3 regions of the Tardiphaga sp. OK246 genome follow, and region 3 is predicted to be linked to each of the others. Evidence: predicted binding sites of a transcription regulator. Region 3 holds the regulator's gene; each other region holds the start of a gene.
What was found. Region 3 encodes PhoB, which activates phosphate uptake and scavenging genes when phosphate is short. Its sites were predicted from a motif close to TGTCATNNANCTGTCAT; they were not measured.

Region 1 (4,134 bases), on a different contig from region 3:
AATTGAGGATAGATCCGGCCACGCTGGCGCATCCGCGCCGGCCGGTCTGCAAGGCCTGCCTCGACTGGAGCGAGCGGCGCCACCATCTGGCCGGGACACTCGGCGCTACCATCATGACCTCATTTACTGCCATGAAATGGGCGGCTAGAGACCCCTCGCCCGGCAGCCGCGTGGTGCATTTCACCCGCAGCGGCGAGAAACGCTTCGAGGCATTGTTCGGCACCACCGGCGACGCCATCCGCAAAACGTGAAGACGCCGGCTTACCTTCGCCGCAATGCAGCCTGAAACCGCGCCGGACCTTCCTTCTCCCGGAGCTTTCTCGATGAACCGCCTGCTGCTCGCTGCGCTGATTGCAACATTACCGTTCACCTCATCGCAGGCGGCCGAGCCTCCTGCGGCGCGCGAGCCTTACGGCATAGGCCTCGAAGGTTTCCCCTATCCCTATCCCGTCAATATGCTGCCGCTGGTCAATGACGGCGAGCAGCTGCGCATGGCCTATATGGACGTGCCATCGACCAAGCCCAATGGTCGGACTGTGGTGCTGCTGCATGGCCGCAATTTCCCGTCGAGCTACTGGGCGCCGGTGATCGGCACGTTGAACGATGCAGGTTACCGCGTCGTGGTCCCCGACCAGATCGGCTTCGGCAAATCGTCGAAGCCGTCGGGTGACCTGCATTTCGACACCCTCGCCCGTAACACCGTGGCGCTGATGGATCACCTCGGGATCGCGAAATTCGACATCGTCGCGCATTCCCTGGGCGGCATGTTGAGCGTGCGCATTGCCCGCGCTTATCCCGATCGCATCGATCACCTGCTGCTCGCGGCGCCGATCGGACTTGAGGATTATCGGCTCTATGTGCCACCGACGCCGACCGAAAAGATTCTGGAGAACGAAGACAAGCTGACGGCGGAAGGTTACCGCAAACAGCTCGAGGTGAACTATTCGCTGAAGATGCAGCCCGACCAGGTAACGCCCTTTATCGACGCGCGTTTCAACATCAAGGGATCGCCGGAATATCCGCGCTGGCTGCGCGCCTTCGTCAGTTCGGCGCAGATGATCTATCGCGAGCCCGTGGTCCACGAAATTCCGCTGATCGCATTGCCGACCCTGTTCATCATGGGCGCCGACGATCACAACGCACCGGGTAAGCCGAATGCGCCGGAGGCGTTGCGGCCGAAGATGGGGCAGAACGCCGATCTCGCCAAGGCGCTGGCGGCGAAGATGCCGAACGCGAAGGCCGAGGTGCTTCCGGACGCGGGCCATATCGTGTTTCTCGATGCACCGGCCAAATTCAACGAATTGATGCTGGGCTTCCTCGCGGCGAAGTAGCAACTGCCGCGCCCTGCTACGCGGATATCCCGAAACATTCATGCTGTATTCAGATCGAATCGGCTTAATCGTGCTGTGCAGCGTTGATCCCCAGCAATTTTCTTGCCCGTAAGAGTCCTGCAGCGGGTGATGCGATGCCATCATTATTCTCTGCGCCGCATCGCGGCACCATCGAGGGAGAACACGAATGAAGACGATCTTTGCGGCAGCCTTGTTTGCCGTTAGCGTCGGGGGCATCGGTGCCGCCAGCGCCATGCCTCTGGCTCCGCTGAGCGCTGCAGACACGGCAGGCGTGATCCAAGTCGCTCAGGGCTGCGGCCCCGGCTATGCCCGCGGTCCCTATGGCGGTTGCCGCCCGATGTTCCGTGGTCCGCCGCCGCGCGGCCCGGGTTACTGCCCCCCCGGCTTTTTCCGCAATCCCTACGGCCGCTGCATCCGCCGCTGGTGATCGCTGCATCATCCTGACGACGAAGACCCCGCCTATGGCGGGGTTTTTTGTTGCCCACGCGCCGGTTACAGCCGTCACACGAAGATGACAGAATGGCACTTCGCTATTCTGGAGATCGTCATGTCGCGCGCTTTGCGTCGTCTCATACTGGCCGGGCTGCTCGGCCTCTCATCGCTGACGACCGGCCGCGCCGACACCATCGCACTGCCCGAGCCACAGCTCGGCCCGCGGCCGTTCTATCTTGTCGACAAGATGAAAGACGGCCCGCTGAAGGCAAAGCTCAGCACCTGCACCGGGCCGTTTCGCAAGAGCGATTTCTCCATCGCCCATCGCGGCGCGCCGCTGCAATTCCCCGAGCATACCCGCGAGTCCTATCTCGCTGCGGCGCGCATGGGCGCCGGCGTGATCGAATGCGACGTGACCTTCACCAAGGACCGCCAGTTGGTCTGCCGGCATTCGCAATGCGACCTGCACACGACAACGAACATCCTGTCGGTGCCGGCGCTGGCGAACAAGTGCACGCAACCTTTCAGCCCTGCCGATCCCGCCACCGGCAAGAAGGCATCGGCGAAATGCTGTACCAGCGACATCACGCTGGCGGAGTTCAGGACGCTGACGGCGAAGATGGATTCCGCCAACACCTCTGCCACGACCATCGCTGATTATCAGAACGGCACGCCGCACTGGCGCACCGATCTTTATGCGAGCTCGGGCACGCTGATGACCCACGCGCAAAGCATCGCGCTGATCAAGAGCCTCGGCGCCAAATTCACGCCGGAGCTGAAGGCGCCGGAAGTGCCGATGCCGTTCGACGGCGATTACAGCCAGGAGAAATACGCAACCCAGATGCTCGACGAATATCGTGCCGCCGGCATTCCGCCTGGCGACGTATTTGCCCAGAGCTTCGATCTCAACGACATCAAGTTCTGGATCCGCACCGCGCCGGAATTCGGCGCGCAGGCGGTCTATCTCGACGGCCGCTATGAAACACCGGGTTTCGATCACATGCGCGCGGAAACGTGGAAACCGTCGATGGCCGAACTCAAGGCTGCCGGCGTCAAGATTCTCGCGCCGCCGATCTACATGCTGCTGACGCTTGATGGCAGCGGTCAGATCGTGCCCTCCCCTTATGCCAAGGCAGCGCGCGACGCCGAGCTCGACCTGATCACCTGGTCGCTCGAGCGCGACGGACCGCTGGCCAATGGCGGCGGTTTCTTCCATCGCTCGGTCAAACCCGCCATCGACCGCGATGGCGACACGCTGACGGTGCTGGACGTACTGGCGAAGGACGTCGGCGTCCGCGGCGTGTTTTCCGACTGGCCGGCGACCACGACCTTCTATGCCAGCTGCATGGGACTGCGCTGATAGCAGGCGCTATTTGGTGTCGCTGTCATAGACGAATTTCGGCATTTCCAGCTTCAGCCGGATTGCCAGCAGGCGGAACGCCAGTCCGATAACGGCGGCAACGAGCGTCACCAGATCGGGACTGAATCCGTATTTGATGCCGCCGATATAGAGAAGCCCCGTGACGATCGAGACGCTCGCATAGAGTTCGGCGCGAAACAGCAGCGGCACGTCGTTGCACAGCACGTCGCGGAGCACGCCGCCGACGCAGCCGGTGATCATCCCGGCCACGACCACGATCAGCAGCGGCTGATCCATGGCGAGCGCGATGTTGCAGCCCATGATGGTGAAGACCACGAGGCCGATGGCATCGAGCACCAGAAACAGCGCGTGGAAGCGATGCACCACGCGCGCAAGCCCGATGGTCACCAGCGCCGCACCGCCGGTCAGCAGCAGCAGATAAGGGCTCTTCACCCACCACAACGGATAATGCCCGAGCAGCATGTCGCGCACCGAACCACCGCCGAGCGCAGTGATGCAACCGAGCATGGCGACGCCGAGCCAGTCCATCTTGCGCCGCCCGGCCGCGAGCGCCGCCGTCATCGCCTCGGCAATGAGCGCGATCATGGCGAGCGGAAACAGCAGGGCTTCGGTATGGGGCATGGGACTCGTCGGTAGCGGATGACGGCGACCTGTAACACAAATCCGTGCATGCGATGACCGGCGGCGGACAAATCCCCGCCATCTTCCTGAGCCTCCATCACAACCTCACAGCAGGAGGTGTCATGACCCGTCTGTTTCTCACCCTCCCCATTCTGCTCATGGCTGGCGCGGCCATGGCGGAGGACGCGCGGCTGTCGATGCCCTATTACGGCAGCGCCACCATGAATGCCGATGACAGCCTGGTGCTGCATTTCACCCGCACGGTGGACGGCAAGCCGGCTGACGGCTCGCAGACCTTCGCCCCCGGCGATCGCAGCTATGACAACGTGCGTCGTCACCTGAGCGGCA
Region 2 (4,134 bases), on a different contig from region 3:
GTCGAACAGTCCGCCGAAGCCGCCGATCTCGGCGTCAGCGCCGGCACGGGCGGTTGCGCGAACCATCGGCTTGATGAGGTCCACCAGACGGTTGCCGGCATCGATATCGACGCCCGCGTCCGCGTAAGTGAGGCCTTTTTTCTGGTCGGTCATGCCGGGTATCCTGCCGGAGCTGCGAAACTGTGTATTTTCGGCTGGTTACGTCGGAATCCCCGCCTGCGCAATGGCTCGTAAACGCTATCCCGATTACTATGTAGGCGGTAAGCCGGTCGGAGCCCCCAAGCTCGGATTGCGAAACAGGCCGGAGCCGGGAAGCGCCGCGTGAGTATCCCCAATTTAATCACCCTCGGGCGCATCCTGCTGGTGCCCGTGATCGTCTGGGCGATTGCCTCGAACCAGATGGAAATCGCCTTTGCAATCTTCGTGATTGCGGGGGTCAGCGATGCCGTGGATGGCTTTCTCGCCAAGCGTTTCAACATGGCCAGCGAACTCGGTGCGTTGCTCGACCCCTTGGCCGATAAGGCGCTGCTGGTCTCGATCTATGTCTCCCTGGGGATATGGGGGGCAGTTCCGCGCTGGATCGTGATTCTCGTGGTGTCGCGGGATATCATGATCGTGGGCGCCGTGATTGTGTCATGGTTGTTCGGCAAGCCGATCCCGATGAAGCCGCTGATGGTGTCGAAGCTCAATACGGTGGCGCAGGTGGCCTTCGCAGCCTTGGTTCTTGCTGCCCTCGGATTTGGTTTCAAATCCTCGCCTTACGATTTGATTTTAATGGGCTTTGTGACCATCTTGACGCTGCTCTCTGTGTCCTTCTATCTCGTCGAATGGATGCGACACATGAGCACCATCGAACCCGGTCAAGAGCCCCGGTAAACCGGTATTCGTGACGTTCGCCGGCGGAGCCCGGCAGGAGTATTTGCGTGGTCGCCCGCGTCCAACCCCGTCAACTGGCGTTCGCGCTGCCCCATGCGGAGAGTCTGTCCCGCGACAACTTCCTTGAGGGCCCGGCCAATGCCGAGGCGCTGGGACTGATCGACTGCTGGCCGGACTGGCCGAACCGTGTAATGCTGCTTGTCGGCCCGGAAGGGTCCGGCAAGAGCCATCTGGCGGCGATCTGGGCCGAGGAGGCCGGGGCGCGTTCCACCATGGCGCACAGCCTGACGGCTGCGACGGTTCCGGCTGAGTTGGTGACCAACGCACTGGTGGTGGAGGATCTCAATGCCGGTGCCTTCGACGAGCGGGCGCTGTTCCACCTTCTTAATCTGGCACGTCAGGACAACGCCTATGTGCTGATTACGGCGCGGGTCGCCCCGGCCGCCATGGAGGTCGAGTTGCGCGATCTGCGGTCGCGGCTCCGTGCGATCCCGGTAGTCAATCTGCTGCCACCGGATGACGGGTTGTTTCGGGCGCTGATCGTGAAGTTTTGCGCCGACCGCCAGCTCAGCATCGACGAGAGCGTGGTCAGCTATGTGGCCAGCCGCATCGAGCGGTCATTCGCCGCCGCCCGCCATACGGTGGAATTGCTGGATAGCGAGGCGCTCCGGCTTGGGCGGCCGGTGACCCGTGCATTGGCCGCGGAACTGCTGCGCGACGCCTGACTTAAGCCTTGGACGTCAAACGCGGCGCGTCAAACCGTGCCTTGACGGCGTGGCAGGCAGGTTCCTCAATGTCATCGAAGCGTCACGCAACTGACGCAATGTCCGCTGTGATTTGCCGGCACTATAGCGCTGCTTGAACTGGATGGATTGCTATCTCATGGACTCCGCAGAAGAGATTGTTATTGAAGAGAAAAAGGGCGAAGCGAAGCCGGCAGAGGTGGTCGCGTCGGGTCCCGAGCGCTTCATCAATCGCGAGCTGTCCTGGCTGCATTTCAATCGCCGCGTCCTTGAGGAGTCCGTCAATCCGGGCCATCCGGCGCTGGAGCGCGTCCGCTTCCTGTCGATTTCCGCAAACAACCTTGATGAATTCTTCATGGTCCGCGTCGCCGGTATCAAAGCGCAGGTCCGTGAGGGAATCAGCGAGCGCAGTCCGGACGGCTTGACCCCGGCCGAGCAACTGGTGCTGATCAACAGCGCGGTCTCCAAGCTCGGCAGCGACCAGCAGGCGATCTGGCGTGACCAGCGCGGCATGCTGGCCGATGTCGGAATCGTGCTGCTCGACGGGAAGGAGGTCAGCAAGGCCGACCGGTCCTGGATCGAGGACCACTTCCTCCACAATATTTTCCCGCTGCTGACGCCGCTGGCGATCGACCCGGCGCATCCGTTCCCGTTCATTCCGAGTCTGGGCTTCACCATCGCGCTGCATCTGTCGCGGGTGTCCGACGGCAAGACGATGAACGCGCTGATCCGCATGCCCGGCAAGATTGATCGCTTCATCCGCCTGCCGACCCCCGGCAAGGACGGGGCGGTACGCCTTATCACGCTGGAACAGGCCACTGGCCTGTTCATCGCGCGTCTATTCCCGGGCTACACTGTTCAGGGGCAGGGTGCCTTCCGCATCATCCGCGACAGTGAACTTGAAGTCGAAGAAGAGGCCGAGGATCTGGTCCGGCTGTTCGAGACGGCGCTGAAGCGTCGCCGCAGAGGGTCGGTGATCCGCCTCGAAATCGAAGCCGGCATGCCGGCAGAACTCCGTGCCTTCGTGCAGCGCGCGCTGGCTACCTCGGATGATGAAATCCTGCTGGTCGACGGCATTCTCGCCATGAACGAGGTCTCGCAGCTCACACGGCTCGATCGGCCCGATCTCGAATTCGTGCCCTATGTGCCGCGTCATCCGGAACGTGTCCGCGATCATGGCGGCGACATCTTTGCGGCGATCCGTCAGAAGGACCTGATTGTCCATCATCCCTATGAGTCCTTCGACGTCGTCGTGCAGTTCCTGCAGCAGGCCGCGCGCGATCCGGATGTGGTGGCGATCAAGCAGACTCTGTATCGCACCTCCAACAATTCGCCGATTGTCCGCACGCTGGTGGAGGCCGCTGAGGCCGGTAAGTCGGTAACGGCGCTCGTCGAACTGCGTGCGCGGTTTGATGAAGAGGCCAATATCCGCTGGGCTCGCGATCTCGAACGCGCCGGTGTCCAGGTGGTCTATGGCTTCCTGGAATTGAAGACCCATGCCAAGCTGTCGCTGGTGGTGCGCCGCGAGGGCGGCTCGCTCACGACCTATGTGCACACCGGCACCGGCAACTATCATCCGGTCACCGCGCGCATCTACACCGATCTGTCATATTTCACATCCGACCCGATCATCGGTCGCGATGCCGCACGCGTGTTCAACTATATCACCGGTTATGCCGAGCCGAGCGACATCGAGAAGATGGCCGTATCGCCACTGACCTTGCGCGGGCGCATGCTCGAACACATCCGCGGCGAAGCGGCATTCGCCCGCAGCGGCAAGCCGGGTGCGATCTGGCTCAAGATGAATTCGCTGGTCGATCCGGAAATCATTGATGCGCTCTATGAGGCGTCGAATGCCGGTGTATCCGTTGAACTGATCGTGCGTGGCATCTGCTGCCTGCGGCCGGGCGTGCCCGGCCTGTCCGAAAACATTCGCGTCAAGTCGATCATCGGCCGCTTCCTTGAACATGGTCGAATCTATTGCTTCGGTATGGGCAATGGCCTGCCGAGCCCGAAGGCGGCGATATACATATCGTCGGCTGACATGATGCCGCGCAATCTGGATCGCCGCGTCGAGGTTCTGTGTCCGCTGCAGAACCCCACCGTGCATACCCAGGTGCTCGAGCAGATCATGGTGGCCAATCTCAAGGATACGGAACAGAGCTGGCAATTGTTGCCGGACGGGTCGTCAACGCGTATGAAGGCAGCGAAGGGCGAGGAACCCTTCAATGTGCACAATTACTTCATGACGAATCCGAGTCTGTCTGGCCGTGGAAAGTCGCTTGAGAAATCATCCCCGCGCCGGCTCACCCGCCGTTCGGAGCGTCACCAATCCTCGTAAGGAACCAGCAACGTGGTAGCGCGTGCCAATCAACGCGCGACCAGCGTCGCCGTCATCGATATTGGCTCCAACTCGGTGCGTCTCGTTGTCTACGAGTCGCTGACGCGAAGCCTTGTTACGCTCTTCAATGAAAAGGCGCTGTGCGGTCTCGGCCGCGAAGTGCAGAGCACCGGG
Region 3 (4,134 bases):
GAGGACAGCAAAATGAGTGAGCTTTCTGTGTCGTCTGGCGTTCCTTCCGTTTCGATGCCGCCGCCGTCGGCCCTGCAGGGCGAGACCCGTCCCAAGGTCACCGTGCGCGACCTGAACTTCTACTATGGCGAACACCACGCCCTGAAGAAGATCAACCTGACGCTGATGGCGAACCGCGTGACTGCGTTCATCGGCCCGTCGGGCTGCGGCAAGTCCACGCTGCTGCGCATCTTCAACCGCATGTATGACCTGTATCCCGGCCAGCGCGCCGAGGGTCAGCTCATGCTCGACAACCAGAACATTCTGGATCCGAAGCTGGATCTCAACCTGCTGCGCGCCCGCGTCGGCATGGTGTTCCAGAAGCCGACTCCGTTCCCGATGACGATTTACGAAAACATCGCCTTCGGTATCCGCCTCTACGAAAAGATCTCCAAGTCGGAGATGGACATCCGCGTCGAGAGGGCGCTGCGCGGCGGTGCACTCTGGAACGAAGTCAAGGACAAGCTCAATGCGTCGGGCCTCAGCCTGTCGGGCGGTCAGCAGCAGCGCCTTTGCATCGCGCGCACCATCGCGGTGCGGCCGGAAGTGATCCTGTTCGACGAGCCGTGCTCGGCGCTGGATCCGATCTCGACCGCGAAGATCGAGGAACTGATCGACGAGTTGAAGGATCAGTACACGATCGCGATCGTGACCCATAACATGCAGCAAGCCGCCCGCGTCTCCGACAGCACGGCTTTCATGTATCTCGGCGAGTTGATCGAGTTCGATCAGACCAACAAGATCTTCACGTCGCCGACCGACCGCCGTACCCAGGATTACATCACCGGCCGCTTCGGCTGACGCGACATATTCGCGGGAGGAATTTGAGATGGCTTTTGAACACACCACCAAGGCTTTCGACGACGATCTGCAGGAGCTGACCCGTCTCGTCGCCGAGATGGGTGGCCTCGCGGAGCGGCAGATCGTCGAATCCGTCGACGCGCTGATCCGCCGGGACGTCGCACTTGGCGCCCGCGTCGTCGCCACCGACTCCGAGATCGACCAGTTGCAGCGCACGATCGAAGAGCGCGCCGTGCTGACCATCGCCAAGCGCCAGCCGATGGCTGTCGATTTGCGCGAGATTGTCGGCGCGTTGCGCGTCGCCACCGATCTGGAACGCATCGGCGATCTCTCCAAGAATATCGGCAAGCGCGTCAATGCACTCGACAGCGACTTCCATCCGCTGAAGCTGATCCGCGGCCTCGAGCATATGACCGACCTCGTGACCACCCAGGTCAAGGCCGTGCTCGACGCCTATGCCGCACACGATCTGCCTGCCGCGATGACGGTGTGGAAGGGCGACGAGGAAATCGACGCGATCTGCACCTCGCTGTTCCGCGAACTCCTGACTTATATGATGGAAGACCCGCGCAACATTTCGTTCTGTATCCACCTGATGTTCTGCGCCAAGAACATCGAGCGGATCGGTGACCATGCCACCAATATTGCGGAAACCGTGTTCTACATGATCGAGGGCCAGCAGATCCTCGACAAGCGCCCGAAGGGCGACATGACCACATTCGCGAATACGCCGACGGTCTGAAGCATGATCAGGAAAAGTGGAAGCCAGTCTTCCGCAAGGATCATGATTTAAAGACTTGTCGGACGTCACTGAGGGTATTGATCAAGATGGCTGTGAATGCACGCATTCTGGTTGTGGAAGATGAAGAGGCGCTAACGACGCTGCTTCGCTACAACCTCGACGCCGAAGGCTATGATGTTGAAACCGTCGCTCGCGGCGACGATGCCGACACCCGCTTGAAGGAGCGGGTGCCGGATCTCGTGGTGCTCGACTGGATGCTGCCGGGCCTGTCCGGCATCGAGCTGTGCCGCCGCTTGCGCGCACGGCCCGAAACCAAGGCATTGCCGATCATCATGCTGACGGCGCGGGGCGAAGAGAGCGAGCGCGTTCGCGGTCTCGCCACCGGTGCCGACGACTACATCGTCAAGCCGTTCTCCGTGCCGGAGCTCCTGGCGCGCGTGAAGGGCCTGCTCCGTCGTGCAGCTCCCGAGCGTCTCGCCACCGTCTTGGCGTTTGGCGACATCGAACTCGACCGCGACAAGCGCCGCGTCGTGCGCTCAAGCCGTCCGATCGATCTCGGTCCGACCGAATATCGCCTGCTGGAGTTCTTCCTGGAACATCCGGGCCGCGTGTTCAGCCGCGAGCAGTTGCTCGACAGCGTCTGGGGCCGCGACATCTATATCGACGAGCGCACCGTCGACGTGCATATCGGCCGCCTGCGCAAGCTGCTCAATCCCGCTGGCGAGCCCGATCCGATCCGCACCGTGCGCGGTGCCGGCTATGCGCTGGATGACCGCTTCGACAAGGCGGCGGAGTAGGTATCTTCCTTCTCCCCGCAAGCGGGGCGAGGTTAGAAGCCCGCAAACAAAAAATGCCCGGCTCATCACCGGGCATTTTCATTTGGTTTAGATGCTTTCCAGCTCAGCGCGTCGGCTTCGGGACTGCGCGGCGGCGGTCGCTGGCCGGCTGATAGGCGATGCGCGAGTGATGTGCGCAATAGGGGGCGCCGGCCAGGGCCTTGCCGCCGCAGAAATAGAAGTCCGCGCTCGACGGATCGCCGATCGGCCAATGGCAGGTGGCTTCGTTGAGTTCGACCAGCGACAGGCGCTGGCTGATCGGAACGATGTTGTCATAGGCGATCGGGTCGGGCTCGGCCTCGATCTCGTAATTATGGGCCAGGGCGGTATTGCCGCGTGCCATCGGGCGGGCGACACGTACCATCTGCTGTGCCGGGCGCGCCTTGCGCTGCCGCGGAGCTGCCGAGGAGGGGCTCTTGGCACGGCCGGACAGGCCAAGGCGGTGCACCTTGCCGATCACGGCGTTGCGGGTCACGTTACCGAGTTCCGCAGCGATCTGGCTGGCGGAAAGGCCGCCTTCCCAGAGTTTCTTCAACTGTTCGACGCGATCGTCGGTCCATGTCATTACCGTCATCGCCGTTTTCCCTTCGTGAGCGCCGGCCTGACCGGGCAGCGCTGCGAGTTGAGACTTCAAAAATCCCTGCGGTCAGAATCCTTTAGCGCTCACCGGGCGCGAATTTCGCGTCCGGCTGTTACGCCGCACTGGATGTGTCAAAAGGATCTACCGCCGCACGAGATGTCGTATCCGACGAGGCAAAAGCTACAATATGCCGTGACTCGCGCGCAAGAGTCGGGCATGCCGCGTCCACATGCTTCTGCAAATAAAGCTGCAAAATCGGCTTTTTCTGCGACTCCGTGTGACTCGAAAGCCGCAGTGCGCGGTTGACAGTCTTCACAGCACACATAGAATAATGCCCACGTGCCGCCCGAGAAGGGCGGCACGTTTCGTTTCTAGGGTCCGTTGTTCGATTTCGCACAGTTGTCATCGACGCGGCCGCAGTCTTTTCGATCGGATCGGTTATGACCAGCAACGCAACGTCTTCGCCCCTCTCTCAGGCTCACTTGCTGCCTGTTTTCGCGCGTGCGGATGTCGCTTTCGAGCGCGGTGAAGGCGCGTGGCTGATTGGAACCGATGGTGAGCGCTATCTCGATTTCACCAGCGGCGTTGCCGTGAACGCACTTGGCCATGCGCATCCACATATGGTCGCCGCATTGCAGGAGCAGGCCACCAAGCTCTGGCACATGTCGAACCTGTTCAAGAGCCCGGACGGCGAGCGCCTCGCGGCCCGGCTGTGCGAACAAAGCTTTGCCGATTTCGTGTTCTTCGCCAATTCGGGTGCGGAAGCGATGGAATGCGCGATCAAGGTGACCCGCCACTATCATTTCTCCAAGGGCCATCCCGAGCGCACGCGCATTATCACCTTTGAAGGCGCGTTCCATGGCCGCACCCTCGGCACGCTCGCGGCGACCGGCGCTGCCAAATATCTCGAAGGCTACGGCACGCCGCTCGACGGCTTCGATCAGTTGCCGCTCGGCGATATCGAAGCGGTGAAGAAGGCGATCGGCCCGAACATCGCCGGCATTCTCATCGAGCCGCTGCAGGGTGAGGGCGGCGTGCGTGCGCCGAGCAACGCGTTCTTCGGCGCGCTGCGCGAACTCTGCGACAAGAACGGCATCCTGCTGATCTTCGACGAAGTGCAGACCGGTATGGGCCGC

Region 1: CHC01_RS31140 (glycerophosphodiester phosphodiesterase family protein) is a predicted target of PhoB. The motif match lies at 1,853-1,869, and genes of this name have one in related genera.
Region 2: CHC01_RS08915 (RNA degradosome polyphosphate kinase) is a predicted target of PhoB. The motif match lies at 1,671-1,687, and genes of this name have one in related genera.

Annotation. Positions count from the first base shown of each region.
Region 1 covers NZ_FZOX01000013.1:33,366-37,499, reverse strand. Annotated here, with positions in the region: gene CHC01_RS31155 (ArsR/SmtB family transcription factor) at 1-251, shown strand, start outside; gene CHC01_RS31150 (alpha/beta fold hydrolase) at 324-1,331, shown strand; gene CHC01_RS31145 (GCG_CRPN prefix-to-repeats domain-containing protein) at 1,519-1,779, shown strand; gene CHC01_RS31140 (glycerophosphodiester phosphodiesterase family protein) at 1,900-3,144, shown strand; gene CHC01_RS31135 (trimeric intracellular cation channel family protein) at 3,154-3,786, opposite strand; gene CHC01_RS31130 (hypothetical protein) at 3,909-4,134, shown strand, end outside.
Region 2 covers NZ_FZOX01000002.1:318,300-322,433, forward strand. Annotated here, with positions in the region: gene purM (phosphoribosylformylglycinamidine cyclo-ligase) at 1-153, opposite strand, end outside; gene CHC01_RS08905 (CDP-alcohol phosphatidyltransferase family protein) at 322-876, shown strand; gene CHC01_RS08910 (P-loop NTPase family protein) at 924-1,601, shown strand; gene CHC01_RS08915 (RNA degradosome polyphosphate kinase) at 1,759-3,960, shown strand; gene ppx (exopolyphosphatase) at 3,973-4,134, shown strand, end outside.
Region 3 covers NZ_FZOX01000005.1:435,825-439,958, forward strand. Annotated here, with positions in the region: gene pstA (phosphate ABC transporter permease PstA) at 1-16, shown strand, start outside; gene pstB (phosphate ABC transporter ATP-binding protein PstB) at 13-840, shown strand; gene phoU (phosphate signaling complex protein PhoU) at 869-1,582, shown strand; gene phoB (phosphate regulon transcriptional regulator PhoB) at 1,675-2,379, shown strand; gene CHC01_RS23460 (GcrA family cell cycle regulator) at 2,483-2,992, opposite strand; gene CHC01_RS23465 (aspartate aminotransferase family protein) at 3,439-4,134, shown strand, end outside.